Regions from separate parts of the Peribacillus sp. FSL R5-0717 genome, predicted to be linked through region 1. Evidence: a T-box and tRNA genes for the amino acid it is inferred to sense, from the RefSeq annotation. Region 1 holds a T-box; the other regions hold tRNA genes.
What was found. A T-box is a leader RNA that pairs with one kind of tRNA and senses whether it is charged. The one in region 1 lies ahead of NYE65_RS04525 (valine--tRNA ligase), so its partner is inferred to be a tRNA-Val.

Region 1 (10,433 bases):
TTACTCGCCGCCTCTTGACTTTCAATTTTTTTATCGGCAAATACTTTTTCTTCCCCATTTATTTTAATCGTTACACCCTTGCTTTGTTCCGGCTTGCCCAATTTTTTTCCTCCCCTCCAGATCATTTTTTTCATCCTATCATAGAGGTAAAAAAAAATAACAAGACTTTTGTCGTCTTGTCATTAATAGGTTTCGTCAAATTTCCCGATTCATATATGGGTAACAAAAAAGGAATTCCAGGCACTGGTACTATTGCTTCATGAAACCATTCCATATCACCTCTCACGAATTACATACATCCCTCCATCATTTCATAATCTCTTGCCGTCAAATGGGGATGGTTCCCTACTGAGCTATTGTTCAGGTGATTTTTGACAAATTCCTCTTGGCTCAGCATGGCCCTTTAAGCTCATCTTAAAAATGATACATACCAATGTAATAGCGAATCGCCCCAAAAATAAGCAGTCAATGTCCCAAAAACGATATACGGTCCGAAAGGAATAAGGGTTTTCTTTTTTAAGATTCCGGTCAGCAACCCGATGATGCCAAGCAATGCCCCATAAAAGCACGCAAAAAGCAAAGATAACAGCACCATCTTCATTCCCAATACGAAGCCTATCACTGCAAACAGCTTGATATCACCGCCACCCATGCCACCCTTACTCACGACCGCGATTGATAACAGCAGGCTAAAGCCAACCGCTGCCCCGACAATTGAATCCCACCAGGGCGTCAGTGGAAACGAGACTCTTAAAACAATAAAAATCACTATAAAGAAAAGCAGTATTTTATCGGGTATGAGCATAAAGGCGACATCAGTCACGAAGATGATCATAAATAATGAAATCAATATCCAGCCAACCAAAAGTTCGCCCGACCAGCCAAGGAATATCGGAGCAGAGGCAAACAAAACACCGGTCAGCATTTCCACGGCCGGATAAAGGGGGGATATCCTTGCTTTACAGCCCCGGCATTTACCGACTTGCAACATATATGAAATAACCGGTATCAACTCGAAGAATGTCAATGTACGCCCGCAAGAAGGGCAGGCGGAGCGACGATTCGCGAATGAATGACCAGCTGGAACACTTAAACCGACAACGTTAAAGAATGAGCCTAAAATTAAGCCCAATACGAAGAGATAGATATGGATAGCCATCATTTATACAAAGTGCATGAGGATTCGATTGCCTTTCTTTGAAACCCTGATATAAAAGTCCCTTCCGCTATGTAATTAACCATTGGGTTCTTCATGCTCATCCCTCCCGTCATTTTATTAAGCAGATCCTACTATTCAACATTCATATGGAATGCAATATATAATCATATTTTAACAAATAAACTGGGTGATTTGTTATCAATCACTCTATTGGAGTTATTTCTTTTCAAGAGGCTCTTTAACAAGAGAAAAGGACCTTTGAAAGGGTCCTTTCAGACTGTAGACAAACTAATAAAAATCGAGTTTGTCTACAGTATTTTTTGGCTTGTACAAATTTGGACGTTGATTGGAACGTAGGCACTCGCTTTCCGCGGGCGGTCCGCCCTCGGCGCACTTGCGACTGTGGGGTCACCCTTGGACTCGCTATTCCCGCAGGAGTCTCGTACACCCGCTCCAATCAACTATGTTTAAAATTTCAGATGGAACTCCTTTTGCCTATAGTCTATTTTGTTTTAAAATAAACTATTAAAACCTGAGGTGATGTGGATGCTTTCGAAACATGATTCTATTCAGCGAGACCAACTTGAAATGATTACTTTAGATCAACTGGTGCCGGCGAATCATTTGGTTCGTAAAATTGAGGCTGCCATTGACTTCACTTTCATTTATGATTTGGTGAAAGATATATATTCAGAGATAGGAAGCCCAAGTATTAATCCAGTTATATTAGCCAAACTGACTTTCATTCGATTTACCCTCGGTATTCGTTCAATGCATAAAGCAATTGAAGAAGTTGAAACAAATATGGCTTACCGTTGGTTCTTAGCTTTGGTTTCCATTGCCTCATTGCGGTAATGCACATCCTTTAGGCATCTTCTCTGATTAGGAACTCCCTCACAAGTGAAAGGAAATGAAGGGACCCTGTAATGACAAGAATCTCTTTATCCCCCGTTTTCCTTCTGCCTTCCGTTATCGCCGCCTGCCAATCCTTGTTTATACTTTTATTGGGATGACTGCATTTTTCATAAAGCGTTTTCGCATCCGCCGCCCGTTCATGGTCGAATTCGGTAATGATGATTTCCATTGCCCCCGTTTCCAGTCCATGAAGCATCTCGGAATAGTTTTTATCTTTAAATGAGCTGAATACGAATCGGTACTTATAGTCGGGGTAATGCACTTTTAGCGTTTCCTTCAGTACGTCGATGCCGGCAGGATTATGTGCACCATCAATGATCACCAATGGCTCATCCGATATTTTTTCGAAGCGTCCATCCCATTTCGCTGCACCTATTCCTTTAAGGATGCTTTTTTCATCGATATTTTCCATCCCTACTGTGACAGCAGCAATGGCCAGTGCCGCATTCTCCATTTGATGACGGCCCAGCATCCGCATTTCCACATTTTCAATCGACCTATCGGCAAGCGCAAATGAGAAACTTTGCCCACGTTCACTTCGCTTCATATTGCAAACACGAAAGTCTTTCCCCAATTGGTAATAAGGTACGCCTAAAGCTGACGCTTTTTCTTCAATTACTTTTGCGGGTTCCCCGGCTGTGACTCCGCTGATGACCGGCGCTCCGCTTTTTATGATGCCTGCCTTCTCAAAAGCAATTTCCCCAAGTGTGTTACCCAGGATGTTCGTATGTTCCAAAGAGATCGAGGTAATGATCGAAAGAAACGGCTGGATGACATTCGTTGTGTCAAGCCTGCCTCCCAAACCGGTTTCCATCAAAACCAAATCGACTTCCTTTTTGCTAAAATAAGAGAATGCCATTGCAGTCAAAATTTCGAACTGGGTGGGACCATTCCCCTTGCTGTCCATCTCATGGATGATCGGCCAAAGCTTCCGAAAGACATCGATGAAATCCTGATCACTGATTTCATCCTCATTCACCTTCAGCTGTTCATTCATCCGGATTAAATAAGGAGATGTGAAGGAAGCGACCCGAATCCCTTGGGCAAGCAGAATTTCTTTAATATATTGCAGTGTCGATCCTTTCCCGTTGGACCCCGCAATGTGAATATACTTTAGCTCCTTGTGCGGGTCGCCTAATTCAGTTAACAATGTTTCCATCCGTGACAGGCCAAAATTCATGCCCAATCGAACTTGGCGCCGTTCAAAGAATTGATTGATTTCTTTCATGGTTGTAACCATTATCGTGGAGCCTCCTCTTTCTTTATACCGCTCTTATGCGTTAAGATTATTTTATCAATATATGTACGATTAACCTAGATGAAAGGTAGTGTTTTACCATGAAAACTTCAGATTTCCACTGTTGGATTGTCGTCAACGGCTATTTACAGCATGATAAGTTTTCCAGTTTAGCTTTGTTCATTAAAGAGGCGGCTGAAAGGAAAGATATCATGGCAACCCTTATCCGCAATTCAGATCTCATGCCCATAATCGAAAAAGGAGTGCCGCTGCTTAAAGGAACCTTTGATAAGCTGCCGGATTTTGTTCTGTTCATGGATAAAGACATTCATTTGGCGCGCCATTTGGAATTGCTCGGCATCCCCGTATATAACAGCAGTGCAGCAATCGATATATGCGACAGCAAAGCAAAAACACATCAAGCCTTAACAGGGCATGGCATACCGATGCCGAAAACCATATTTCCCCCTTTTACGTACGAAGGGATTGAAAGGGTCAATATGGATGCTTTCATCCAAATCGGCAATGAACTCGGGTATCCTCTTATCGTTAAGGAAGCATACGGTTCTTTTGGGGAACAAGTATATTTAATCCAAACAGAGGATGAGTTACTGAAGACGATCCGTGATCTTGGCCACAAACCTTTTATCATCCAGGAATTCATCGAGCACAGTAAAGGTCGGGATATTCGCGTGAATGTCGTGGGCAATCAAGTCATAGCAGCGATGCAACGTCATTCCGAGCAGGACTTCCGAGCTAATATGACTGCCGGGGGGCAGGCTGCACCATATATACCCACCAGTGAAGAAGCACAACTTGCCATTCGATGTGCGCAAATTCTGGGTGCCGACTTCGCTGGCGTCGATTTGCTGTTTGGTGAAGAAGGTCCGCTTCTGTGCGAAGTGAATTCAAATTCGCATTTATTGAACATTTATGAATGTACTGGCATCAACATCGCCGATAGCATGTTCGATTATATCTTGAAAGAAATAGGAAAAGGAAGTGCATCTGATGAAAAAACAAGCAGGCTGGTTGATTTATAACCGTGAGGATGCCTTGAAAAATAAAGGATACATAGATTGGATGCTTGACGAAGCCAGTAAGCTTGATCTTGATTTACACTTTCACTTTCGGGAAGACCTTAGGATCGGACATCGTTTCAACAAGTTATATGTTGAACATGAAATGCAGCCAATTTCATTGCCGGACTTTGCCATCGTCCGGACCATCGATCCTTTTTTCACTAAGCAACTTGAGCAATTGGGGATTGCTTGCTTTAACTCCTCCTTCGTATCGGAAATCGCGAATGACAAAGCAAAGACGCATCAATATTTGTCCTCACTTGGGATTCCAATGGCCGATACCGTTTATTGTAACGGAAGGCCGAGTGCCGATGACATGGAGCTCCCTTTCATTGCTAAAGAAACTAGCGGCCGCGGCGGGAAACAAGTATTTCTAATCGAGCATGCCGATGATCTTGCCCAGCTGAATGATGGGAATTGGATAGTTCAAAAACCTGGCTTATTCGGTAAAGATATCCGCGTTTTTGTAATTGGAAAAAAAGTGAAGGCTGCTGTACTCAGGGAATCCGCTTCCAGTTTCAAGGCAAATTATACGCTGGGCGGATCGGCTTCGCTATATGAGCTGACTGCATCTGAATTAGCCCTTGTTGAAAGAGTAATGAGTTCATTTGATTTCGGCCTGGTCGGTATCGATTTCATATTTGCCGAAGATGGCAGCCTCATGCTGAACGAAATTGAGGATGTCGTCGGGAGCCGGACATTAAGTGCACTAAGTGATATGAATATCGTATGGGAGTACTTTACATTCATAAAAGAAAGCATATCCTCTTCTTAAATAGCATGTAAACAGAAAAAGGATGAACCGGCTTCAAGCTGGTTCATCCTTTTGTTTTACAGTTGTTTCAGTTCGCTGATCCTGTGGATTACAGAGTCGCGTTTTTCGCTATAGTCTTTTTCCTTGGCACGTTCTTCTTCGATGACGCTTGCCGGCGCCTTTTTAACGAAGCCCTCGTTGCCTAATTTTTTCTGTACACGCTCAACTTCTTTATTAAGTTTGTCGAGTTCTTTTTCAAGACGTTTCACTTCTTCGTCAATATTGATCAGTCCTGTAAGCGGAAGGATTAGTTCTACGCCAGTTACGACAGCTGTCATGGCTTGAGCAGGCTCTTCGACTTCGATTCCGATCGTCAATTGTTCAGGATTACAGAAACGCTCGATATAGCTGCTGTTTTTCTGTAATGTCGCTAAGATGGCCTCATCTTTCGCTTTTAAAATTAAATTGATTTTTTTGCTTAACGGTGTGTTCACCTCAGCACGGATATTACGGACGGAGCGGATGATTTCAACAAGCAGCTTCATTTCCTCGGCTGCAGCTGTATCTGTCAACTCTTCATTCACTTCCGGCCAAGCGGCAACAGTGATGGACTCACCTTGATGCGGTAGGTTCTGCCAGATTTCTTCGGTAATGAATGGCATGAACGGGTGTAACAATCTCATTGTGTTATCCAGTACATACGCCAAGATCGAGCGCGTCGTTTTCTTAGCCGCTTCGTCTTCTCCATATAGCGGAAGCTTCGCCATTTCAATATACCAGTCACAGAAGTCATCCCATATGAAGTTGTATAGCACACGGCCCACTTCACCAAACTCATAACGGTCCGCAAGTCTGGTTACGTTAGAAATCGTTTCATTCAAACGCGTCAAGATCCATTTATCGGCTACAGACTTCTCACCGCTTAAATCGATTTCGTCATACGTCATGCCATTCATGTTCATCAAAGCAAAACGTGATGCGTTCCAAATCTTATTGGAGAAATTCCAAACTGCTTCGACTTTTTCCGTACTATAACGAAGGTCCTGGCCTGGCGAGCTGCCCGTAGATAAGAAGTAACGCAGGGAATCGGCACCGTATTGATCGATGACATCCATCGGATCGACACCATTGCCTAGCGATTTACTCATCTTGCGCCCCTGTTCGTCACGAACCAGACCGTGGATCAGCACATCTTCAAATGGTCGTTCACCTGTGAACTCAAGTGCTTGGAAAATCATCCGCGATACCCAGAAGAAAATGATATCATAGCCTGTCACAAGTGCCCCGGTTGGATAGTAACGTTGGAAATCAACACTGTCCTTGTCAGGCCAGCCCATAGTCGAGAATGGCCATAATGCCGAGCTGAACCATGTATCAAGGACATCTGTATCTTGTTCCCAGTTTTCAGCGTCCGCCGGCTCTTCATGACCTACATACACTTCACCTGTTTCTTTATGGTACCAGGCGGGAATGCGGTGACCCCACCAAAGCTGACGGGAAATGCACCAGTCGCGGATATTTTCCATCCAATGCAGGTACGTTTTCTCGAAACGGTCCGGTACGAAATGAACTTTTTCCTCATCGGTTCCTTTTTGAAGCTCAACGGATGCATCAGCCAGCGGCTGCATCTTAACGAACCATTGCGTCGAAAGATACGGTTCAACAACAGCACCGCTTCTCTCTGAATGGCCTACTGAGTGAAGGTGATCTTCGATTTTGAAGAGTACTCCTTCTTCCTGAAGGTCCTTGACGATTTGCTTACGGCATTCAAAACGGTCCATGCCTTCATATTTACCGGCCTTTTCATTCATCGAGCCATCTTCATGCATGACAAGGATGCGCTCCAAGTCGTGACGGTTCCCGATTTCGAAGTCATTCGGATCATGTGCAGGAGTAATTTTGACCGCGCCTGAACCGAATTCCATATCGACATAATCATCACCGACAATCGGGATTTCCCTGCCTGTAATTGGCAAGCGGACCTTTTTGCCGATCAAGTGTTTATAACGGTCATCTTCAGGGTGTACAGCAACAGCAGTATCGCCAAGCATCGTTTCTGGACGGGTGGTGGCAATTTCAATTTCACCCGATCCGTCAACCAATGGATATTTCATATGGTAAAATGCGCCCTGCACATCTTTGTAAATGACCTCGATATCGGATAACGCCGTTTTCGTTGATGGATCCCAGTTGATGATGTATTCGCCGCGATAAATCAAGCCCTTGTTATAAAGCGAAACGAACACTTCGCGCACTGCTTTTGAAAGACCTTCATCCAGGGTGAAGCGTTCACGGGTATAATCAAGTCCAAGACCTAGCTTTGACCATTGTTCACGGATATGGCTCGCATATTCCTCTTTCCATTTCCATGTCTCTTCCACGAATTTTTCACGCCCAAGGTCATAACGGCTCACGCCATCCGCACGAAGTTTCTGTTCTACTTTCGCTTGAGTGGCAATACCGGCATGGTCCATGCCAGGTAACCATAAAACATCATAGCCTTGCATCCTTTTCATGCGTGTCAATATATCTTGAAGTGTCGTATCCCAAGCGTGGCCAAGATGCAGCTTACCTGTAACGTTAGGCGGCGGGATGACAATCGTGTATGGTTCTTTTTTATCGTCACCCGTCGTTTCGAAAAACTTTCCATCAAGCCACCATTTGTAGCGGCCTTTCTCTATCGTCTGCGGATCATATTTAGTCGGCATTGAAATTTGGTTCTCTTCCATATCATTTCCTCCTTTTGGGCATAAAAAAAACTTCCATCATCTCAAAAGGACGAAGGAAGTTGTTCGCGGTGCCACCTTTTTTCCGAAAAAGAAAAAAATCCCTTTCGGCTCTCAAATCGGATAACGGCTCTTCACCGGCCTTCGCTACTAAAAAGTTCACGAAGACTGCTCGCGGACGACTTCGGATGCTGCTGCCTGGAAACCTCGCACCAATTTGGTTTCCTCTCTGAAAAGTGCATTTCATCTTACTATTTCCGGTCTTTGCATTGATTTATATTCATATGTAAAAACATTGAATGCATATAGTATATAGTACAAAAAACATGGGGTTCCAGTCAATCATCTTTTCGCTTACTTACTCAGGAATCATCCCATTTGATGCATTCATGTTCATTTTCTTTATTTTATCCTCCAGAAACAGTGAATGTGACGGCTGTTTCACCTTTTTCACTGCCCACCCATAGAATATAAGAAGTCCTAAAAAGGAAGGTAATAATATGAAGCGAAGATATACTCCCTATACTTTACCGCCTTGGGTGAAAAAATTCCGCGGTGTCTGCCAGCAGTTCATCGTCCCCTTTATCGTATTCCAAGGATTACGTACGCTGATTTTCCCGACTTTTTTCGATATGCTCCTGCTTATCGCGTTTATTTTCCTGGCCATGTCTTTGTATTTCGAATGGATTTAATTATTCCCTTACAGCAAAAAAATATACATGACTGGAGATGATCCAATCATGTATATTTAGCTTGGGGGTGATTGTTCTTCTTTGGCAGCCTCGGCAGCGGCCTTTTTCTTCTGTTCGATTTCTTCGATTCTCATCACCATATATTCAATATTTTTCAATAGCCAAAATTGCCGCTGAAGTTTCGTGACATTATCAAGCTCTGAACGATGGCCCCTGCCATCGGAATACCCCTTCACTAATTCCAAAGCTGATCCAGGGAATGCCAGATAACTTTGCATGAGCAATAATTCTTCTTCTTTTAACGGAAAATAACGAAAATAGTTATATAGCCAGTCAACACAGTCATCGCATTGGACAGGATAGGTCCTGGCCGATTTAACGAGAAATGGCAGTAAATCGAAATGCGGCGGAGCCGTATTCGAATTTTCAAAATTGATGAAGTAGCCATATCCCCGCTCATCATAAACGAAATGCTTCAAAGAAACCTTTCCGTGCGTTACCACGGTTCGAACCTTTTCACTATCCTTCGTTTTTTCATACCAGGTTTCAAACTTCTTGATCGAGTACTTCAGCGCCTGTGAAATATCAGTATAGAAAGAACAAACCGTCAGTTCGAATGGAGACATATACCACTTCTTTTCACAGCTGACAATATACTCTTCTATAAATTCCTTTTCGTTATTCCAGGCATCAAGCGTCCGCTCATAATGTGCTTCCCGTTCCTCAATATCCACTTGTATTTCCTTAACGGAAAGTGTATGCATCCGAGCAAGTTCCCTGAACAATTGCTTATGCTTTTCATCGCGCTCCCCGTCCCTTTCATCATTGAGCCAGGGCATCAGGTAATACAAACGTCCATTATGAAGAACAGCGTAACGCTGATCCATCGTTTGATAAATGGGAACGATTCGATTATAGCCGCGATGGTACAGTTTTTGAACATTTTTGATAAAATCAATGCCGTTATGCGGTGACATGGATTTCAAGGCAAATGTACCGCGATCACTGTATACTTTTTTTACACGCCCGAAGTCCTCAATATATTGTACATACATGGCATATTCCTTCAATACGGTCTCCGTGTCCCGATCCCGATTGGCAGGCTGCTGATTCTCGTTTTCCCTCACGAGACTCACTCACTTTCTCTAAAAAAACTAAACAATCCGCTTCCTCTAGCATTTAAAAAACAGGAGCAGAGCATATGCCCTGCTCTCTGTCCCGGTCAATTCTTATACGCAACCGCCTTCGGTATATAAATGACTTGCCCTTCATGGACGTTCTGATTCGACTCCAATTCATTGCTGAAAAGAATCGATTGAACCGTAACATCATATCGTTGAGCCAAGTCATCAAGCGTTTCCCCTTGCTGAACAATGCAAACCTTCATCCTTACCAGTTCTTCTTCTTGTTTCCGTCCGAATAAATCCATGATGGAAAGCTGCTTTTCATCATGATCGGCCGTTTCTTTTTCATCACGTTCCGCTGCTTGTTTCCTGCCTTTGAAACTCTTACCCTCCTTAGCCGGAGGCGCAGGTCTTTCCCTCTTTTTGAATAGATCGCTTATGGACGAATTGGATTCCTCTTCTTGCTCCACCTTCACATTCTCATTAAGGATAGGACCCGCTGTAACGGCATCGTCTTCCTGCCGGATGACATCCTCGGTTTCTACATTTAAAACTGGGCTACTTTCATGATTGGTTGCTTGACTTGGCTCTTCTTCTACTTCTTCTATAAATGTCACTCTAGGAATCTCCAAGGAATCCTGCCTGCTTGGTTCTTCCTCCAATTTTGCCTCTCCCATGGAAGGTACCTTTTCCGGGGAGTCAGGCGGATCACCAATTACTTCTTCCTCTACAGCTTGAGCTTCT
Region 2 (10,433 bases), 1.1 Mb from region 1:
CATAATTGACATCCTTGCTGACAATATTCATGATATTTCCCCGTCTAACACCATTTTTATTTCCTGGGAAACAAAGCTCCACAAATTTCGATGCTTTTGTAAATTGGACTCTCTTTCTGTCGGTACTTCGATGATTTTCAGACCTTGAATTTCGAACGACTCGGTAAATACCTTCTCGAAATCATCCCAATTTTGCACCTTGTTGTATTTACCGCCATAAAGCTGGGCAGTATGTGAAAAATCAAGCCCATGGGGCGTGCCGAATAGCGTTTCGAAATGTTCCCTCTCATTCGCCTGCGGCAAGAAGGAAAAAATGCCGCCGCCATCATTATTAACCAGCAAAATCGTGATATTTTGTTTTTGAAGTTTTGCTGCAAGCAAGCCATTCATATCATGGAAAAAGCTTAAATCCCCGATCGCCAGCACCGTATTTTTCGATACCGTGCTCACGCCAAGTGCAGTGGAAACGACACCATCGATGCCATTCGCCCCGCGATTGGCAATGGTTTGGATTCCTTTTTCATTATTCAAAAAGAAAGTATCCAAATCTCGTATAGGCATACTATTCCCGACAAATAACGTCGACTCCAATGGCATCATATCAGCAAGCAAGGCGAACAGCTTGCCTTCGCTTAACTCCGCTTCATCCCTGACGGAGGCTAAGGCATCCTTCGTCGCTCCGTTGACGGTTTGCCATAAGCGAAGCCATTCATCATCAGGGGAAGAAGTAATGCTTTGAGCTATTCCCAGACAAAAATCTTTCTCTTCGCTGTAAATCATATTCGTTGCCAAACCGGCTGGTTCGCGCCAGCCTGCTCCGCTATCGACGACCAAAGTAATCGCCTGTTTTTGTTTTTTCATGAATAACAATAACGGTTTAGAAACAGGCATTGCCCCGAATCGCAAGATCACTTCCGGCCTGAATGCCGCTTTTGCCGTTTCATCACGCAGAAACGTATCGTACGCATCAATGATGACGGCTTTATCATGACTTCCGCTCCTTAACTGTGAAAGGGGATCAGCCAGTACCGGAAAAGCAAGTTTTTTCGCTAATGCGACAATGGCTTGCTTCATCTCTGGATGCGGTAATTCGCCACATACAATGATACCTTGCTTAGCTTTTGACAATGTAGTTGCAACCGCTTCTAAATGTGATGCGGACAATGACCGTTCTCCACTGTCAATCAACACTGCAGGCGTCCTTTTATTTTGCCGGTACTCCTTTGCTTGCTCCAGGTCCGGAATCAATGGTTCCCGAAGCGGGAAATTCAAATGTACAGGCCCTGCCGGTTCAGCGGCCGCAGTAGCCACTGCCCTTGCACCGACCGTTCTGGCATACCGCATCATCCCATCCGTGCTTTCAGGAAGTGCCATTTCGACAAACCATTTTACATGTCTCCCGTAAAGGTGTATCTGATCGATCGCCTGCGGGGCTCCGACATCACGCAATTCATGCGGACGGTCAGCGGTAAGTACAATAAGCGGCACTCTTGAATAGAAAGCCTCGATGACGGCTGGGTAATAGTTTGCAGCGGCTGTACCGGACGTACAAAGAAGTCCGACAGGTTCTTTTAAGGCCTTAGCCAAACCAAGGGCAAAAAAAGCAGCCGAACGCTCATCCACATTAATATGAATTTCGATATCAGGATGTTCTACTAGCAGCAAAGCCAGTGGCGTGGATCGTGAACCTGGGCTCACCACCACATGCTTCACCTCATTTTGTGCAAGCTCATCGACGAATGAAGCAGCATACGCTGTCAATGCATCTCGGTCATTCATTAAGATTTCCTCCTAAAGCACTTAACATCGGATTGAATTTAATCCCCGTTTCCCGGAATTCACTTTCGGGTGTCGAATCTTCCACTACTCCGCACCCGGCAAAGAGCGATGCCTCATTGTTCTGTATAAGGGCAGAACGTATCCCTACAGCGAATTCCCCGTTCCCATACGTATCCACCCAGCCTAAAGGCCCCGCATAAAATCCGCGTTCCAGACCTTCCAATTCCCGAATTCGGACAACAGCCTTTTCTTTTGGAAGTCCGCCCATGGCAGGTGTGGGATGGAGGTTCTCGACAAATTCAAAAATCGTGACACCTTCCTTGGATATACCGCGAACCGGTGTGTACAAATGCTGGATATGACGGTTTTTCATAAGTGTCGGTCCGGCTGGGACCATCACCTTTTCGCATACAGAATCAAAAGCATTGGATATCATCGACACGACATATTGATGCTCTTGTAAATTCTTTTGGTCATGAAGCAATTCTTCACCAAGACAAACATCTTCTTGCTCATCTTTCCCTCGCCGCATCGATCCGGCAAGGCAGGTAGAAAAAACTTCATTTCCCTGTTTCTTAATCAAACGTTCGGGAGTGGCACCGACAAAACAGTCACCACCAGCCTCCAAACTGAAAATATAACTCAATGGCTGCTCAGCAATCAATTGTTCAAGCACTTTCCCTGAATCGATGGAACGTTCAAAACCAAGTCGAAGCTCCCTTGCCAAAACAATCTTGTCGAGATCTGTCGTCTTGATTTCCTGAACAGCCTCTGCGACCGTCCGCTTCCATTCCTTAGGTTCGACTTCCCTCTGCATAACAAGGGAATTTGCACCCAATCCATTGCCATCCAAGCTTTCGAAGAGGAAAGCTTCCCGTTCATTTATCATATCTATGAAGAGTTTTTCTGAATCATCAGGCGAACAAAGTAAGTTTGTCGTTAAGTAAGCTTGTTTCCCCACTATTGACAGCATGAAGGCAGGTATATAAAACAGGTTGTCCCCGAACTGATTCCAAAGGAGCGTACTGTCAGTTTCATAATCAAAAGAAAAGCCCCCAAACAGTAAAGGACCTGTCGCTTCTACATCGGTCACTCCTGTTTTGACAGCATCATTCTGCAGTTTGATCCAGCTCTTTTCGACTTCTCTATAACGTTCGGCATTCGATGCCGCTTTGAGTTTCTTAACATTGCCTAAACCGGTGATGGTTATTTCCTTTGCAGGGTCCTCCCAGAAAAAGCGTTCACCTGCATACCGTTCTCTTCCAGCTTGATAAAATGAAAGGGGGCTGTTGCATTTAATCTTCTTAATATGACTGAATAGAACTTGATCATTCAAGTCCTTCGCCTTTTGTATAGCTGAAGCCAGTCCCTGAAACTGTTCAGTTTCCTCTGAGATAGCCAAAAAAATCCCCCCAAATGTACATTTTAAAAGCTATTTAACCTATTTAAAGATACACCTCCCTTGAACCTCATGTCAATAAAACGCCCCTTTACCGAACGATTCTTCCCTGCTTTTTTCCTTATTATATGAATCTTAGCGAATGTAGAGAAATACCCTTGATTTTGGAAATGCATCACCCATGAATTTCAATTACACCCATACCCACTTTTCCTGCATTTATTAGGATAACCTTTTGTGCAACATTTCAATATTTGTTATAATTTCGAGAGAACCAATAATGATTTTGAGGAGAGAAATAATGCAAACAGAATACGACGGACTTCCCCTTAAACGGACCTGGAAGATTTGGTGGGAGTTAATTCGTCCACATACACTAACCGCAGCTTTTGTCCCAGTCTTACTTGGAACTGTGATTGCACTTTTGGAAGATGGAGTGAATTGGTTACTATTCGCTGCCATGATGGTTGCAAGTATCCTGATTCAAGCTGCAACCAATTTATTCAATGAATACTATGATTTCAAGAGAGGCCTGGATACGGAGGAATCCGTAGGCATCGGAGGCGGGATCGTCCGCCATGGGATGACCCCCAGACTAATCATGAACTTGGCCCTTGGGATGTATGCCATCGCCTTGATCATTGGAATCTATATCTGTGCCGCATCGTCTTGGTGGCTAGCTGCAGTAGGCCTCGTTTGCATGCTTGTCGGCTATCTTTATACAGGCGGTCCCCTGCCCATTTCATATACACCGTTCGGGGAACTTTTTTCTGGATTGTTCATGGGCTTTTTGATAATCCTGATCGCCTTTTTCATTCAAACCGGTGATGTTTCTTCAACAGCCATCTTAATTGCCATTCCAAGTGGGATACTGGTAGGGCTGATCAACTTATCCAATAACCTCCGGGATCATGATGGGGATAAGGCACATGGCCGCAAAACGATGCCAGTCGTGATGGGCAGGAAAAACGCCCTGACATTCATGGCAATCATGTTCGCTTTCTCTTATCTATGGCTTGTTGGGCTAGTTCTTACCGGAAGCGTTACGGCTTGGATTCTCCTTGCCTTCCTTAGCATACCGAAGGCAATGGCCGCAATAAAAGGCTTCGTAGGTAAAACACAGCCGATCACGATGGTGCCGGCAATGAAAGCCACTGCCCAAACGAACACCTTCTTTGGCTTACTCATGGCCATTGGATTATTCATCAGCTATCTTATATAGTCTCCGGGGACTGAGCCCATCCGCTCAGTCCTTTTTTCTATCTTCCGTGCCATATTGTTTTCCTATACTCCGATTCGGGTAATAGATAATACAACCACCTTATCAATATAAAAAGAGATTTGGACTTTAGTTTAGAAGGAGTGAATTGGATATGGCAACGAAACAACAAACGCAAAAATTAAAAAAAGAACTGCTTCAGGAAAAAAATGAGCTATGTAATAGAATTCAAAATGATGAACAATCAGTTCTGGATAAAAGCCAGACGGAATCCGTAGGTGAATTATCATCCTATGATAATCATCCTGCAGACCTAGGGACCGAATTATTCGAAATGGAACGGAATCAAGCACTCGATGAGCATGCACAATCCGAAATGGAGAAAATAGAAGAAGCTTTGAAAGCCATGGAAGAAGGATCGTATGGCCATTGTAAAACCTGCAATAAGGAAATCCCCATCGAGAGGCTTGAAGCAATCCCAAGCACCCTCTACTGTGTCGAGCATGCCCCAGAACGAACGCTTTCACAAGACAGGCCAGTGGAAGAGGATATACTGATTCCATCCAAGGGTGATCATTTTGAAAATCGTCATGGAATCGAAATGGCGGCTAAAGAAGATAGCTTTGGGGAAGTGGCCAAATTCGGTACATCAGAAACGCCATCTGATTATACCAGTGATCATGACAATTACAATGATCTTTATAAAAACGAGGATGAAACGGATGGATTTCCTGAAGACTATGAAGGATTTGCCGCAAATGATATCGAAGGAAAAACGAGAGTGGATATACCGAACAAAAAGCAAAAGGAATATGAAGATACCCTGAAAGAAGAAAATATACAATCCCAACTTGGAGACATTCCCTATAAACAAAAAGACGGTTATATCAAGGAAAATAAATAAAAAAAAGAAGCATACATGAATGTATGCTTCCTTTTTTGTTATGACCCGTACGGGATTCGAACCCGTGTTACCGCCGTGAAAGGGCGGTGTCTTAACCGCTTGACCAACGGGCCAACTGGCGGAGAAGGAGGGATTTGAACCCTCGCGCCGCTCGCGCGACCTACACCCTTAGCAGGGGCGCCTCTTCAGCCTCTTGAGTACTTCCCCATGGCTCCGCAGGTAGGACTCGAACCTACGACCGTTCGGTTAACAGCCGAATGCTCTACCACTGAGCTACTGCGGAACAATATGAATATGGTGGGCCTAAATGGACTCGAACCATCGACCTCACGCTTATCAGGCGTGCGCTCTAACCAGCTGAGCTATAGGCCCATATTTGGAGCGGGTGAAGGGAATCGAACCCTCATCATCAGCTTGGAAGGCTGAGGTTTTACCACTAAACTACACCCGCGAAATGGGGCGACTGATGGGAATCGAACCCACGAATGCCTGAACCACAATCAGGTGCGTTAACCACTTCGCCACAATCGCCGTAATTTGTAATATATGGTGGCTCAGGACGGAATCGAACCGCCGACACAAGGATTTTCAGTCCTTTGCTCTACCGACTGAGCTACTGAGCCACATATGTATTCAATTTAAATAATGGCGGTCCCGACGGGAATCGAACCCGCGATCTCCTGCGTGACAGGCAGGCATGTTAACCGCTACACCACGGGACCTAATAATTGCGGGGACAGGATTTGAACCTGCGACCTTCGGGTTATGAGCCCGACGAGCTACCGGACTGCTCCACCCCGCGACGGTAATAATGAAACGATTAGCATCAAGTTTTCGTGAATATTGTTTCGTCCGCATCCTTTATGTAAGGTTGTTTTAAAACAACTTGCTGCTTTTAGAAAAAATGGAGGAGGTAGAGGGATTCGAACCCCCGCGGGATTTGACTCCCCTGTCGGTTTTCAAGACCGATCCCTTCAGCCGAACTTGGGTATACCTCCACGGCTTAAAAAAATGAATATGGTGGACCTTGTAGGACTCGAACCTACGACCGGACGGTTATGAGCCGTCTGCTCTAACCAGCTGAGCTAAAGGTCCTTATATTTATTGGTAGCGGCGGAGGGGATCGAACCCCCGACCTCACGGGTATGAACCGTACGCTCTAGCCAGCTGAGCTACACCGCCAATATAATATAAGTTTCTGATTGAAAAATGGTGGAGCCTAGCGGGATCGAACCGCTGACCTCCTGCGTGCAAGGCAGGCGCTCTCCCAGCTGAGCTAAGGCCCCATTCATTAAAAATCACGTGGTCGGGAAGACAGGATTCGAACCTGCGACCCCTTGGTCCCAAACCAAGTGCTCTACCAAGCTGAGCTACTTCCCGCAATAAAAACATGGTGCGCCCGGCGGGAGTCGAACCTACAACCTTCTGATTCGTAGTCAGATGCTCTATCCAATTGAGCTACGGGCGCATATTTATGATGGTGCCGAGGACCGGAATCGAACCGGTACGGTAGTCACCTACCGCAGGATTTTAAGTCCTGTGCGTCTGCCAGTTCCGCCACCCCGGCACATACGAAAAGTGGAGCGGAAGACGGGATTCGAACCCGCGACCCCAACCTTGGCAAGGTTGTATTCTACCACTGAACTACTTCCGCATGAAAGATGCGGGTGAAGGGACTTGAACCCCCACGCCTTGCGGCGCCAGATCCTAAGTCTGGTGCGTCTGCCAATTCCGCCACACCCGCATATAAATGGTGAGCCATGAAGGATTCGAACCTTCGACCCTCTGATTAAAAGTCAGATGCTCTACCAACTGAGCTAATGGCTCGTGCTTGTACTATCTTAAAAAGTGGTGCCGGCAAGAGGACTTGAACCCCCAACCTACTGATTACAAGTCAGTTGCTCTACCAGTTGAGCTACACCGGCAGGTGTAAAATGGTGGAGGATGACGGGATCGAACCGCCGACCCTCTGCTTGTAAGGCAGATGCTCTCCCAGCTGAGCTAATCCTCCATATGAAACCTGCTTGGCGACGTCCTACTCTCACAGGGGGAAACCCCCAACTACCATCGGCGCTGAAGAGCTTAACTGCCGTGTTCGGAATGGGAACGGGTGTGACCTCTTCGCTATCGTCACCAAACAATGTTAACATTTTTCCAAGACATATATTATTATAACGTCTTTTTGAGAAAATGCAAGAAGAAATTTTCATTCCTTCAAAACTAGATAATAAGAAGGTATTTCATTTTTTAAAAAGCGTTGGTTAAGTCCTCGATCTATTAGTATCAGTCAGCTCCACATGTCACCATGCTTCCACCTCTGACCTATCAACCTGATCATCTTTCAGGGATCTTACTAGCTTGCGCCATGGGAAATCTCATCTTGAGGGGGGCTTCATGCTTAGATGCTTTCAGCACTTATCCCGTCCGCACGTAGCTACCCAGCTATGCCTTTGGCAAGACAACTGGTACACCAGCGGTGCGTCCATCCCGGTCCTCTCGTACTAAGGACAGCTCCTCTCAAATTTCCTGCGCCCGCGACGGATAGGGACCGAACTGTCTCACGACGTTCTGAACCCAGCTCGCGTACCGCTTTAATGGGCGAACAGCCCAACCCTTGGGACCGACTACAGCCCCAGGATGCGATGAGCCGACATCGAGGTGCCAAACCTCCCCGTCGATGTGGACTCTTGGGGGAGATAAGCCTGTTATCCCCGGGGTAGCTTTTATCCGTTGAGCGATGGCCCTTCCATGCGGAACCACCGGATCACTAAGCCCGACTTTCGTCCCTGCTCGACTTGTAGGTCTCGCAGTCAAGCTCCCTTGTGCCTTTACACTCTACGAATGATTTCCAACCATTCTGAGGGAACCTTTGGGCGCCTCCGTTACTCTTTAGGAGGCGACCGCCCCAGTCAAACTGCCCACCTGACACTGTCTCCCACCCCGATAAGGGGCGCGGGTTAGAATTTCAATACAGCCAGGGTAGTATCCCACCAACGCCTCCACCGAAGCTGGCGCTCCGGCTTCTCAGGCTCCTACCTATCCTGTACAAGCTGTACCAAAATTCAATATCAGGCTGCAGTAAAGCTCCACGGGGTCTTTCCGTCCTGTCGCGGGTAACCTGCATCTTCACAGGTACTATAATTTCACCGAGTCTCTCGTTGAGACAGTGCCCAGATCGTTACACCTTTCGTGCGGGTCGGAACTTACCCGACAAGGAATTTCGCTACCTTAGGACCGTTATAGTTACGGCCGCCGTTTACTGGGGCTTCGGTTCAAAGCTTCGCTTGCGCTAACCTCTCCCCTTAACCTTCCAGCACCGGGCAGGTGTCAGCCCCTATACTTCGCCTTGCGGCTTCGCAGAGACCTGTGTTTTTGCTAAACAGTCGCCTGGGCCTATTCACTGCGGCTTTTCTGGGCTATTCACCCTAAAAAGCACCCCTTCTCCCGAAGTTACGGGGTCATTTTGCCGAGTTCCTTAACGAGAGTTCTCTCGCACACCTTAGGATTCTCTCCTCGCCTACCTGTGTCGGTTTGCGGTACGGGCACCTTACATCTCACTAGAGGCTTTTCTTGGCAGCGTGGAATCAGGAACTTCGGTACTATATTTCCCTCGCCATCACAGCTCCGCCTTAATGGAAACGGGATTTGCCTCGTTTCCGGCCTAACTGCTTGGACGCGCATATCCAACAGCGCGCTTACCCTATCCTTCTGCGTCCCCCCATCGTTCAAACGATGTATAGGTGGTACAGGAATATCAACCTGTTGTCCATCGCCTACGCCTTTCGGCCTCGGCTTAGGTCCCGACTAACCCTGAGCGGACGAGCCTTCCTCAGGAAACCTTAGGCATTCGGTGGAAGGGATTCTCACCCTTCTTTCGCTACTCATACCGGCATTCTCACTTCTAAGCGCTCCACCAGTCCTTCCGGTCTGACTTCAACGCCCTTAGAACGCTCTCCTACCATCGACACCATACGGTGTCAATCCACAGCTTCGGTGATACGTTTAGCCCCGGTACATTTTCGGCGCGGAGTCACTCGACCAGTGAGCTATTACGCACTCTTTAAATGGTGGCTGCTTCTAAGCCAACATCCTGGTTGTCTAAGCAACTCCACATCCTTTTCCACTTAACGTATACTTTGGGACCTTAGCTGGTGGTCTGGGCTGTTTCCCTTTCGACTACGGATCTTATCACTCGCAGTCTGACTCCCAAGAATAAGTATTTGGCATTCGGAGTTTGACTGAATTCGGTAACCCGTTGGGGGCCCCTAGTCCAATCAGTGCTCTACCTCCAATACTCTCATCTTGAGGCTAGCCCTAAAGCTATTTCGGAGAGAACCAGCTATCTCCAGGTTCGATTGGAATTTCTCCGCTACCCACACCTCATCCCCGCACTTTTCAACGTGCGTGGGTTCGGGCCTCCATTCAGTGTTACCTGAACTTCACCCTGGACATGGGTAGATCACCTGGTTTCGGGTCTACGACCTCATACTCATTCGCCCTATTCAGACTCGCTTTCGCTGCGGCTCCGTCTCATCAACTTAACCTCGCATGAAATCGTAACTCGCCGGTTCATTCTACAAAAGGCACGCCATTACCCATTAACGGGCTTTGACTACTTGTAGGCACACGGTTTCAGGATCTATTTCACTCCCCTTCCGGGGTGCTTTTCACCTTTCCCTCACGGTACTGGTTCACTATCGGTCACTAGGGAGTATTTAGCCTTGGGAGATGGTCCTCCCTGCTTCCGACGGGATTTCTCGTGTCCCGCCGTACTCAGGATCCACTCAGGAGGGAACGAAGTTTCAACTACAGGGTTTTTACCTTCTTCGACGGACCTTTCCAGGTCGCTTCATTTACCCCGTTCCTTTGTAACTCCATGTTGAGTGTCCTACAACCCCAAGAGGCAAGCCTCTTGGTTTGGGCTAATTCCGTTTCGCTCGCCGCTACTCAGGAAATCGCGTTTGCTTTCTCTTCCTCCGGGTACTTAGATGTTTCAGTTCCCCGGGTCTGCCTTCAGTACCCTATGTATTCAGGTAAAGATACTGTTCCATTACGAACAGTGGGTTTCCCCATTCGGAAATCTCCGGATCAAAGCTTACTTACAGCTCCCCGAAGCATATCGGTGTTAGTCC
Region 3 (10,433 bases), 2.5 Mb from region 1:
GTTTCAATGTTAGTCACCATCGGATGGAAATCTACGGCGACTGTATGGATTGTGCGAAAAAAGAATCGCATTAAAAAAAGTTCCTCCACTTGGTTGGAACTTTTTTTCATGTTTATGAAGAAATGATACAATTGTTAAAGCCTTCTTGAAAGGGAATTCAGCTAATCGACTTAATCATGCAGGCTTTTCCGGTTATATTTTTCATTGAATTCTTCGCCTTCCAACTTTTTGTCAAGTGTCAATGGTTCTTCACAATGCATGCAAATATCTACGCGTCCTAGTATTTTTGTAGGTTTGCTGCAGTTAGGGCAGACAACCTGGATCGATTTTGTAGAAAGCATTCCAATCCAGAAATAAACCCCTGTGCTTGCGATTATGAATAAAAGGCCCAGCCCCATGAAAATCGTCATGACAACAGGGTGTGTTTTGAAGAAAAGCCCAAGGTACATTACGATAAAGCCAATGAAAATCAAACTCAAAGCAAAAGTGCGTATTTTATTGATTTTGCTAGAATATTTAGCCATGGATTGTCCCTCCTAAAATATAACTTTAACTATAACATAAACAATGGATGGAACAAAAAAGAAATAAAGGATACATATTACTTTTGAATTGAAATGGTTTGGGGTAAGGGAACTAAGCAGGAATTTGAAGAGTATTGTCGAAAATCTAAAAAAAAGGTTTTGGAGGAATTTATGATGGAAGATATCCTTCGCCCGATTTATCAAGAGCGAGCAAGTTTAAAATCTACACTTGGAATCTTGTTAGTAGAAAAAAGAGATGATAATAGCCCGATTACCGATACGTTTGACTACATCCTTTTTGTAATTGCAGACGAAGCAGAAGAGGCCGTGTTTTTAAAACACTACACATACCAGGATAAAAAGGCGGCCCTGCATATCGTAAAGGAAGACCAATTAAAAGAATGGCTCCTATTAGGCACGAACCGCAAAGTGGTTGACTGGATATATAACGGGAAGGTCCTTTTTGACCGGAACGAATATCTGGACCGTTTGAAAACCGAAATCCGGGAGTTCCCCTTCTATGGAAGGAAGTTAAAGATGGGGATGGAGTTCGCGAAGTTAATTCGCAGGTACATGGATGGGAAAAGCTTCTTTGAAAAAGGCCATCATCTTGAGGCATACAATCATATCGTTCATTCCCTGCATCATTTGGCACGTTTGGAGATAATAGAACAGGGCTTTTATCCGGAGGTTACTGTCTGGAACCAAGTGAAGCATATGGAACCTGAAATTTACAAGCTGTATAAAGAATTGATCAGCAGTGAGGAAACGCTCGAAAAAAGATTGGAGCTTTTATTCCTTGCGAGCGAATTTCTTATATATTCGAGGACGAATGCAGGTTCACAGCATTTGGTCGAAATAATGGGAATGAAAGAAGATCCGTGGACGATTGCAGAGCTTATGGAGCATCCGGAAGTTAAGTTTTATTCAGTAGACCTAGGCGTTTTATTGGAATATTTGATAGAGAAGAAGGTAATCGATGTAATCAAAGCGGAGACAAAAGGGCACGAGGTATATCATCGGTTTTATCGTGTATCAAAAAACTTTTAAAAAAATGCATTTTTATTGTTGACCAATAATAATATAGGTGTTATATTAATACATGTCGCTGCGGGACATCAGCTTTCGCAGCTTCATCAAAACAAAAAAAAAAACATGTTGACAACAGAGTTGAAAACATGATAAGATGTAAAAGTCGCTTACGAAGTAGGCAACATCAAAAATGCTCTTTGAAAACTGAACAAAACAAAGCGCCAACGTTAAATTTTAAGTGAGCACACACTATCAAAAAAGCAAATGAGCAAGTCAAACATTTCTTCGGAGAGTTTGATCCTGGCTCAGGACGAACGCTGGCGGCGTGCCTAATACATGCAAGTCGAGCGAATCGATGGGAGCTTGCTCCCTGAGATTAGCGGCGGACGGGTGAGTAACACGTGGGCAACCTGCCTATAAGACTGGGATAACTTCGGGAAACCGGAGCTAATACCGGATACGTTCTTTTCTCGCATGAGAGAAGATGGAAAGACGGTTTACGCTGTCACTTATAGATGGGCCCGCGGCGCATTAGCTAGTTGGTGAGGTAATGGCTCACCAAGGCGACGATGCGTAGCCGACCTGAGAGGGTGATCGGCCACACTGGGACTGAGACACGGCCCAGACTCCTACGGGAGGCAGCAGTAGGGAATCTTCCGCAATGGACGAAAGTCTGACGGAGCAACGCCGCGTGAACGAAGAAGGCCTTCGGGTCGTAAAGTTCTGTTGTTAGGGAAGAACAAGTACCAGAGTAACTGCTGGTACCTTGACGGTACCTAACCAGAAAGCCACGGCTAACTACGTGCCAGCAGCCGCGGTAATACGTAGGTGGCAAGCGTTGTCCGGAATTATTGGGCGTAAAGCGCGCGCAGGTGGTTCCTTAAGTCTGATGTGAAAGCCCACGGCTCAACCGTGGAGGGTCATTGGAAACTGGGGAACTTGAGTGCAGAAGAGGAAAGTGGAATTCCAAGTGTAGCGGTGAAATGCGTAGAGATTTGGAGGAACACCAGTGGCGAAGGCGACTTTCTGGTCTGTAACTGACACTGAGGCGCGAAAGCGTGGGGAGCAAACAGGATTAGATACCCTGGTAGTCCACGCCGTAAACGATGAGTGCTAAGTGTTAGAGGGTTTCCGCCCTTTAGTGCTGCAGCTAACGCATTAAGCACTCCGCCTGGGGAGTACGGCCGCAAGGCTGAAACTCAAAGGAATTGACGGGGGCCCGCACAAGCGGTGGAGCATGTGGTTTAATTCGAAGCAACGCGAAGAACCTTACCAGGTCTTGACATCCTCTGACAACCCTAGAGATAGGGCTTTCCCCTTCGGGGGACAGAGTGACAGGTGGTGCATGGTTGTCGTCAGCTCGTGTCGTGAGATGTTGGGTTAAGTCCCGCAACGAGCGCAACCCTTGATCTTAGTTGCCAGCATTCAGTTGGGCACTCTAAGGTGACTGCCGGTGACAAACCGGAGGAAGGTGGGGATGACGTCAAATCATCATGCCCCTTATGACCTGGGCTACACACGTGCTACAATGGATGGTACAAAGGGCTGCAAACCTGCGAAGGTAAGCGAATCCCATAAAGCCATTCTCAGTTCGGATTGCAGGCTGCAACTCGCCTGCATGAAGCCGGAATCGCTAGTAATCGCGGATCAGCATGCCGCGGTGAATACGTTCCCGGGCCTTGTACACACCGCCCGTCACACCACGAGAGTTTGTAACACCCGAAGTCGGTGAGGTAACCTTCATGGAGCCAGCCGCCTAAGGTGGGACAGATGATTGGGGTGAAGTCGTAACAAGGTAGCCGTATCGGAAGGTGCGGCTGGATCACCTCCTTTCTAAGGATAATTACGAGAGCGCTTTTGTTTTGTTCAGTTTTGAATGAGTAATTCATTCAAATAGGAAAGACGAACATCACGATGTGATGGATTCTTTCTGCTTTGTTCCTTGAAAACTAGATAATAGATAGAAGGCAATTAATTTTTTTCAAAGCATCTGTAAGATCTTTTTTAACGGTTAAGTTAGAAAGGGCGCACGGTGGATGCCTTGGCACTAGGAGCCGATGAAGGACGGGACTAACACCGATATGCTTCGGGGAGCTGTAAGTAAGCTTTGATCCGGAGATTTCCGAATGGGGAAACCCACTGTTCGTAATGGAACAGTATCTTTACCTGAATACATAGGGTACTGAAGGCAGACCCGGGGAACTGAAACATCTAAGTACCCGGAGGAAGAGAAAGCAAACGCGATTTCCTGAGTAGCGGCGAGCGAAACGGAATTAGCCCAAACCAAGAGGCTTGCCTCTTGGGGTTGTAGGACACTCAACATGGAGTTACAAAGGAACGGGGTAAATGAAGCGACCTGGAAAGGTCCGTCGAAGAAGGTAAAAACCCTGTAGTTGAAACTTCGTTCCCTCCTGAGTGGATCCTGAGTACGGCGGGACACGAGAAATCCCGTCGGAAGCAGGGAGGACCATCTCCCAAGGCTAAATACTCCCTAGTGACCGATAGTGAACCAGTACCGTGAGGGAAAGGTGAAAAGCACCCCGGAAGGGGAGTGAAATAGATCCTGAAACCGTGTGCCTACAAGTAGTCAAAGCCCGTTAATGGGTAATGGCGTGCCTTTTGTAGAATGAACCGGCGAGTTACGATTTCATGCGAGGTTAAGTTGATGAGACGGAGCCGCAGCGAAAGCGAGTCTGAATAGGGCGAATGAGTATGAGGTCGTAGACCCGAAACCAGGTGATCTACCCATGTCCAGGGTGAAGTTCAGGTAACACTGAATGGAGGCCCGAACCCACGCACGTTGAAAAGTGCGGGGATGAGGTGTGGGTAGCGGAGAAATTCCAATCGAACCTGGAGATAGCTGGTTCTCTCCGAAATAGCTTTAGGGCTAGCCTCAAGATGAGAGTATTGGAGGTAGAGCACTGATTGGACTAGGGGCCCCCAACGGGTTACCGAATTCAGTCAAACTCCGAATGCCAAATACTTATTCTTGGGAGTCAGACTGCGAGTGATAAGATCCGTAGTCGAAAGGGAAACAGCCCAGACCACCAGCTAAGGTCCCAAAGTATACGTTAAGTGGAAAAGGATGTGGAGTTGCTTAGACAACCAGGATGTTGGCTTAGAAGCAGCCACCATTTAAAGAGTGCGTAATAGCTCACTGGTCGAGTGACTCCGCGCCGAAAATGTACCGGGGCTAAACGTATCACCGAAGCTGTGGATTGACACCGTATGGTGTCGATGGTAGGAGAGCGTTCTAAGGGCGTTGAAGTCAGACCGGAAGGACTGGTGGAGCGCTTAGAAGTGAGAATGCCGGTATGAGTAGCGAAAGAAGGGTGAGAATCCCTTCCACCGAATGCCTAAGGTTTCCTGAGGAAGGCTCGTCCGCTCAGGGTTAGTCGGGACCTAAGCCGAGGCCGAAAGGCGTAGGCGATGGACAACAGGTTGATATTCCTGTACCACCTATACATCGTTTGAACGATGGGGGGACGCAGAAGGATAGGGTAAGCGCGCTGTTGGATATGCGCGTCCAAGCAGTTAGGCCGGAAACGAGGCAAATCCCGTTTCCATTAAGGCGGAGCTGTGATGGCGAGGGAAATATAGTACCGAAGTTCCTGATTCCACGCTGCCAAGAAAAGCCTCTAGTGAGATGTAAGGTGCCCGTACCGCAAACCGACACAGGTAGGCGAGGAGAGAATCCTAAGGTGTGCGAGAGAACTCTCGTTAAGGAACTCGGCAAAATGACCCCGTAACTTCGGGAGAAGGGGTGCTTTTTAGGGTGAATAGCCCAGAAAAGCCGCAGTGAATAGGCCCAGGCGACTGTTTAGCAAAAACACAGGTCTCTGCGAAGCCGCAAGGCGAAGTATAGGGGCTGACACCTGCCCGGTGCTGGAAGGTTAAGGGGAGAGGTTAGCGCAAGCGAAGCTTTGAACCGAAGCCCCAGTAAACGGCGGCCGTAACTATAACGGTCCTAAGGTAGCGAAATTCCTTGTCGGGTAAGTTCCGACCCGCACGAAAGGTGTAACGATCTGGGCACTGTCTCAACGAGAGACTCGGTGAAATTATAGTACCTGTGAAGATGCAGGTTACCCGCGACAGGACGGAAAGACCCCGTGGAGCTTTACTGCAGCCTGATATTGAATTTTGGTACAGCTTGTACAGGATAGGTAGGAGCCTGAGAAGCCGGAGCGCCAGCTTCGGTGGAGGCGTTGGTGGGATACTACCCTGGCTGTATTGAAATTCTAACCCGCGCCCCTTATCGGGGTGGGAGACAGTGTCAGGTGGGCAGTTTGACTGGGGCGGTCGCCTCCTAAAGAGTAACGGAGGCGCCCAAAGGTTCCCTCAGAATGGTTGGAAATCATTCGTAGAGTGTAAAGGCACAAGGGAGCTTGACTGCGAGACCTACAAGTCGAGCAGGGACGAAAGTCGGGCTTAGTGATCCGGTGGTTCCGCATGGAAGGGCCATCGCTCAACGGATAAAAGCTACCCCGGGGATAACAGGCTTATCTCCCCCAAGAGTCCACATCGACGGGGAGGTTTGGCACCTCGATGTCGGCTCATCGCATCCTGGGGCTGTAGTCGGTCCCAAGGGTTGGGCTGTTCGCCCATTAAAGCGGTACGCGAGCTGGGTTCAGAACGTCGTGAGACAGTTCGGTCCCTATCCGTCGCGGGCGCAGGAAATTTGAGAGGAGCTGTCCTTAGTACGAGAGGACCGGGATGGACGCACCGCTGGTGTACCAGTTGTCTTGCCAAAGGCATAGCTGGGTAGCTACGTGCGGACGGGATAAGTGCTGAAAGCATCTAAGCATGAAGCCCCCCTCAAGATGAGATTTCCCATGGCGCAAGCTAGTAAGATCCCTGAAAGATGATCAGGTTGATAGGTCAGAGGTGGAAGCATGGTGACATGTGGAGCTGACTGATACTAATAGATCGAGGACTTAACCAACGCTTTTAAAAAAATGAAATACCTTCTTATTATCTAGTTTTGAAGGAATGAAAATTTCTTCTTGCATTTTCTCAAAAAGACGTTATAATAATATATGTCTTGAAAAAATGTTAACATTGTTTGGTGACGATAGCGAAGAGGTCACACCCGTTCCCATTCCGAACACGGCAGTTAAGCTCTTCAGCGCCGATGGTAGTTGGGGGTTTCCCCCTGTGAGAGTAGGACGTCGCCAAGCTTATATTGTTCCGCAGTAGCTCAGTGGTAGAGCATTCGGCTGTTAACCGAACGGTCGTAGGTTCGAGTCCTACCTGCGGAGCCATTATTGGAGAGCTGTCCGAGTGGCCGAAGGAGCACGATTGGAAATCGTGTAGACGGGTAACCCTGTCTCAAGGGTTCAAATCCCTTGCTCTCCGCCATTTATACCTGGCCCGTTGGTCAAGCGGTTAAGACACCGCCCTTTCACGGCGGTAACACGGGTTCGAATCCCGTACGGGTCACCATTTAGATAACATATTGGAGGATTAGCTCAGCTGGGAGAGCATCTGCCTTACAAGCAGAGGGTCGGCGGTTCGATCCCGTCATCCTCCACCATTTTCAATAAGATCAGGTTGTTTCTGCATAAAGGATTGATTATTCAGCCCATTGAAACGCTTAACACGAAAACTTGATGCAAAATAGCAACATTATTACCGTCGCGGGGTGGAGCAGTCCGGTAGCTCGTCGGGCTCATAACCCGAAGGTCGCAGGTTCAAATCCTGTCCCCGCAATCTATGGTCCCGTGGTGTAGCGGTTAACATGCCTGCCTGTCACGCAGGAGATCGCGGGTTCGATTCCCGTCGGGACCGCCATTTTTATTGTTTGGCTCAGTAGCTCAGTCGGTAGAGCAAAGGACTGAAAATCCTTGTGTCGGCGGTTCGATTCCGTCCTGAGCCACCATAGTAGTGCCGGTGTAGCTCAACTGGTAGAGCAACTGACTTGTAATCAGTAGGTTGGGGGTTCAAGTCCTCTTGCCGGCACCATGTTTCATCCATATGCGGAGGGGTAGCGAAGTGGCTAAACGCGGCGGACTGTAAATCCGCTCCTTCGGGTTCGGCAGTTCGAATCTGCCCCCCTCCACCATTTTTATTACAGGGGTATAGTTTAAAGGTAGAACAGAGGTCTCCAAAACCTCCAGTGTGGGTTCGAGTCCTACTACCCCTGCCAATTTAAATTCTATAATGGCGATTGTGGCGAAGTGGTTAACGCACCTGATTGTGGTTCAGGCATTCGTGGGTTCGATTCCCATCAGTCGCCCCATTTTAAAAAATATGATATAATGATTACAACGTTAATGGGCTATAGCCAAGCGGTAAGGCAACGGATTTTGATTCCGTCATGCGAAGGTTCGATCCCTTCTAGCCCAGCCATATGCGAAAGTAGTTCAGTGGTAGAATACAACCTTGCCAAGGTTGGGGTCGCGGGTTCGAATCCCGTCTTTCGCTCCAAAAAAAGTTGGCGGCATAGCCAAGCGGTAAGGCAGAGGTCTGCAAAACCTTTACCACCGGTTCGATTCCGGTTGCCGCCTCCAATATACATGCCGGTGTGGCGGAATTGGCAGACGCGCACGACTCAAAATCGTGTTCCTCTGGAGTGCCGGTTCGACCCCGGCCACCGGTATCACCAATAGCGAAGGATTGCTATTACAAAAAGCTTCACACTTAATTGTGTGAAGCTTTTTTGTGTTCATGAACTACAAGATCAAATAATTTTCCATCACTCAAGAATGAAGGGAAAGTGAAACGAAGGAGCAAACAAACATCATGGGAGTGATTAAAGGGTATTAGGATATCATGTGATACACTGTGATACACTGTGACAGACGCCTATTGAAGCAACAAAACGATACATAAATTCTTCATTAAGGAGCACGTTTGTTACTACGATTAAAAAAAAAGAATGGTCAAAGAGTATTAACTCTGCCATTCGTTTCGTTAACTTTGATAAATGATTTAGAATTCAATATTCATAGCATTCAAGTCTGCTTCGGTATAGCCAGAAGCGGAGAGTGCGATTTCAATTTTTTCAGCAGCCTTATAATCAAATAATTTGAATTTAGACATTAATGCGAAAGCATTTTGATTTTCGATCGCCAAGGCAACAGCCTCCACGTCTTGCAGTAACTTCAGGTCTTCAATGTAGAATTGAGCGGTTCTCATAGCTAAATACTCATTCGTTGTAGTCGAACTGTAGAAAAGCCTTGTTAAAGTGGCGATTGCGTTAGGAACGAAAATCTTATTCATAATTACCCCTCCACTATTCATAATATTCTGTCACCCGAGTCATTACTAGTATGAGTCACTCTAAAAATGTTGTCAATCTTTATCTTTTGAGCATTTTTACTCACCAGTTGAAAGTAGGTAGATATTGAAATTGAGTAATAAAATATCTGAGACTTTTCCAAAGGCAAAAATCATTGCACCGGGTGCACGACGTAGGCGAAAGAATGAAGTTTGTTTACGAAACGAACATCGTTAGGTCTCAGGCTCGATCATAACCAGTTGGATTATATACTTCTTCTATTTACTTTATTCAACAAATGGGCCATTTTTTTCAGAAATTCTTTCAATGAATTCGTTTCTGTTTTCGAAAATTTTAAACGGTTTATGAAACAGCAGATCCTTATAAACTGTAAAGAAGGCGGGCTTCCACATTACGCAGTTCTCCAGATGAAACACTATCAGCCACAATTATTTGCATTGTTCTCGTAGCTGTCATTCGTTTGTCTGGATGCTTCAGTTGTAGCTGCTGTTGTATCGCCCGGAAAAGTACATTATTTTCTGGACGGTTGGCGTTATAGATTTCTTGTAAACTTTTTGATTTTTCCATGACTTTTCCTACTTTCCATCAAGTGTGAAATACATATGAAAGCTTATGCGATAATATTCGTATGGTCTATATTTCCGTCTGATCGCTTCTAATTCCTTCTTTTTTTAATTAAATCTTTAAAGAATAGAGAAGTTGCTCCTGATTTTTTACAAGACGTTAGCTCACCAGTCTTACAGCTTGACCTTTGTTATATATGTTGTTGTTGTTTTTCTTTATTCTTTAAAAAAGAACCTGTGCATTAAACAGGAGGGAGGTATAGGAAGACCTTATAAAGGGTAATTAAATTCAGTAAATAATAAATGGAGGAGCATTTAAAAATTTCTTTAAAGAATTATTATATAAGAAATCTAATACCAGGAAAGTAGCCGCTTCGCAGTTTTATAAATAATATCGATGAAATATGGCAATAAATAAAAAAAACACTATCTAGGAACACTTCACAAAACATATTTTCTAAGGGGCGGAAAATTGTGAACAATATGGGATGTCAATGCAGGTCCAATGACGAATTACAGCAACTGGTTGATGAGGCAAAAAAATATACGAGTAACGGAACAGTGGCAGACTATATACCGGCTCTTGAAAAGGCGAATCCTGAGGATTTGTCTGTTGCTATTTACTATCCTGACGGGAAAGGATATTGTGCGGGGAATGTAAGCGGTAAAATGACCCTTCAAAGCATATCAAAAGTTTTGACACTTGCTCTTGTATTAATGGAAAAAGGGGAGGATCATGTTTTTTCCTATGTAGGAAAGGAACCCACTGGCGATCCTTTTAATTCGATTGCCAAGCTAGAGACAAACAAGCCATCCAAGCCGTTAAACCCCATGATCAATGCAGGAGCATTGACTGTGACCCACATGATAGAGGGTGCCAGTGTAACCGAGCGATTTGAACGTATTTTACATTTTATCCGGGAGTTGACGCAAAATCCGAATATCGGCTTTAATGAAGATGTTGCCCGGTCAGAATATAATACAGCAGACTTGAATAGGTCGTTAAGTTATTTTTTAAAACAGCATCAAGTAATAAATGAGGATGTGGAGGATTTAATCGAATTGTATTCGAAG

Region 2: it has a tRNA-Val gene. The T-box ahead of NYE65_RS04525 (valine--tRNA ligase) is inferred to sense a tRNA for this amino acid. The anticodon was not compared.
Region 3: it has a tRNA-Val gene. The T-box ahead of NYE65_RS04525 (valine--tRNA ligase) is inferred to sense a tRNA for this amino acid. The anticodon was not compared.

Annotation. Positions count from the first base shown of each region.
Region 1 is NZ_JBBOOF010000001.1:921,482-931,914, forward strand. It holds gene NYE65_RS04495 (hypothetical protein) at 1-101, opposite strand, end outside; gene NYE65_RS04500 (prepilin peptidase) at 410-1,162, opposite strand; partial or broken gene NYE65_RS04505 (transposase) at 1,706-1,984, shown strand; gene NYE65_RS04510 (bifunctional folylpolyglutamate synthase/dihydrofolate synthase) at 2,025-3,314, opposite strand; gene NYE65_RS04515 (ATP-grasp domain-containing protein) at 3,413-4,354, shown strand; gene NYE65_RS04520 (ATP-grasp domain-containing protein) at 4,323-5,168, shown strand; gene NYE65_RS04525 (valine--tRNA ligase) at 5,225-7,876, opposite strand; T-box leader at 7,919-8,147, opposite strand; gene NYE65_RS04530 (hypothetical protein) at 8,374-8,565, shown strand; gene ysxE (spore coat protein YsxE) at 8,622-9,692, opposite strand; gene spoVID (stage VI sporulation protein D) at 9,788-10,433, opposite strand, start outside.
Region 2 is NZ_JBBOOF010000001.1:2,003,681-2,014,113, forward strand. It holds gene menH (2-succinyl-6-hydroxy-2,4-cyclohexadiene-1-carboxylate synthase) at 1-31, opposite strand, end outside; gene menD (2-succinyl-5-enolpyruvyl-6-hydroxy-3-cyclohexene-1-carboxylic-acid synthase) at 28-1,779, opposite strand; gene NYE65_RS09715 (isochorismate synthase) at 1,772-3,181, opposite strand; gene NYE65_RS09720 (1,4-dihydroxy-2-naphthoate polyprenyltransferase) at 3,480-4,400, shown strand; gene NYE65_RS09725 (TraR/DksA C4-type zinc finger protein) at 4,552-5,301, shown strand; tRNA gene NYE65_RS09730 (tRNA-Glu) at 5,343-5,414, opposite strand; tRNA gene NYE65_RS09735 (tRNA-Ser) at 5,418-5,508, opposite strand; tRNA gene NYE65_RS09740 (tRNA-Asn) at 5,510-5,584, opposite strand; tRNA gene NYE65_RS09745 (tRNA-Ile) at 5,597-5,673, opposite strand; tRNA gene NYE65_RS09750 (tRNA-Gly) at 5,679-5,752, opposite strand; tRNA gene NYE65_RS09755 (tRNA-His) at 5,757-5,832, opposite strand; tRNA gene NYE65_RS09760 (tRNA-Phe) at 5,849-5,924, opposite strand; tRNA gene NYE65_RS09765 (tRNA-Asp) at 5,948-6,023, opposite strand; tRNA gene NYE65_RS09770 (tRNA-Met) at 6,030-6,103, opposite strand; tRNA gene NYE65_RS09775 (tRNA-Ser) at 6,207-6,299, opposite strand; tRNA gene NYE65_RS09780 (tRNA-Ile) at 6,320-6,396, opposite strand; tRNA gene NYE65_RS09785 (tRNA-Met) at 6,407-6,483, opposite strand; tRNA gene NYE65_RS09790 (tRNA-Ala) at 6,512-6,587, opposite strand; tRNA gene NYE65_RS09795 (tRNA-Pro) at 6,605-6,681, opposite strand; tRNA gene NYE65_RS09800 (tRNA-Arg) at 6,693-6,769, opposite strand; tRNA gene NYE65_RS09805 (tRNA-Leu) at 6,780-6,868, opposite strand; tRNA gene NYE65_RS09810 (tRNA-Gly) at 6,881-6,955, opposite strand; tRNA gene NYE65_RS09815 (tRNA-Leu) at 6,964-7,045, opposite strand; tRNA gene NYE65_RS09820 (tRNA-Lys) at 7,053-7,128, opposite strand; tRNA gene NYE65_RS09825 (tRNA-Thr) at 7,151-7,226, opposite strand; tRNA gene NYE65_RS09830 (tRNA-Val) at 7,237-7,312, opposite strand; rRNA gene rrf (5S ribosomal RNA) at 7,324-7,439, opposite strand; rRNA gene NYE65_RS09840 (23S ribosomal RNA) at 7,559-10,433, opposite strand, start outside.
Region 3 is NZ_JBBOOF010000001.1:3,406,537-3,416,969, forward strand. It holds gene perR (peroxide-responsive transcriptional repressor PerR) at 1-74, shown strand, start outside; gene NYE65_RS16435 (YgzB family protein) at 171-524, opposite strand; gene NYE65_RS16440 (nucleotidyltransferase-like protein) at 699-1,574, shown strand; rRNA gene NYE65_RS16445 (16S ribosomal RNA) at 1,839-3,389, shown strand; rRNA gene NYE65_RS16450 (23S ribosomal RNA) at 3,566-6,498, shown strand; rRNA gene rrf (5S ribosomal RNA) at 6,618-6,733, shown strand; tRNA gene NYE65_RS16460 (tRNA-Asn) at 6,743-6,817, shown strand; tRNA gene NYE65_RS16465 (tRNA-Ser) at 6,823-6,914, shown strand; tRNA gene NYE65_RS16470 (tRNA-Glu) at 6,924-6,998, shown strand; tRNA gene NYE65_RS16475 (tRNA-Val) at 7,014-7,089, shown strand; tRNA gene NYE65_RS16480 (tRNA-Met) at 7,192-7,265, shown strand; tRNA gene NYE65_RS16485 (tRNA-Asp) at 7,271-7,346, shown strand; tRNA gene NYE65_RS16490 (tRNA-Phe) at 7,359-7,434, shown strand; tRNA gene NYE65_RS16495 (tRNA-Thr) at 7,442-7,517, shown strand; tRNA gene NYE65_RS16500 (tRNA-Tyr) at 7,534-7,617, shown strand; tRNA gene NYE65_RS16505 (tRNA-Trp) at 7,628-7,701, shown strand; tRNA gene NYE65_RS16510 (tRNA-His) at 7,719-7,794, shown strand; tRNA gene NYE65_RS16515 (tRNA-Gln) at 7,830-7,904, shown strand; tRNA gene NYE65_RS16520 (tRNA-Gly) at 7,908-7,982, shown strand; tRNA gene NYE65_RS16525 (tRNA-Cys) at 7,992-8,065, shown strand; tRNA gene NYE65_RS16530 (tRNA-Leu) at 8,074-8,154, shown strand; gene NYE65_RS16535 (hypothetical protein) at 8,487-8,777, opposite strand; gene NYE65_RS16540 (hypothetical protein) at 9,157-9,363, opposite strand; gene glsA (glutaminase A) at 9,843-10,433, shown strand, end outside.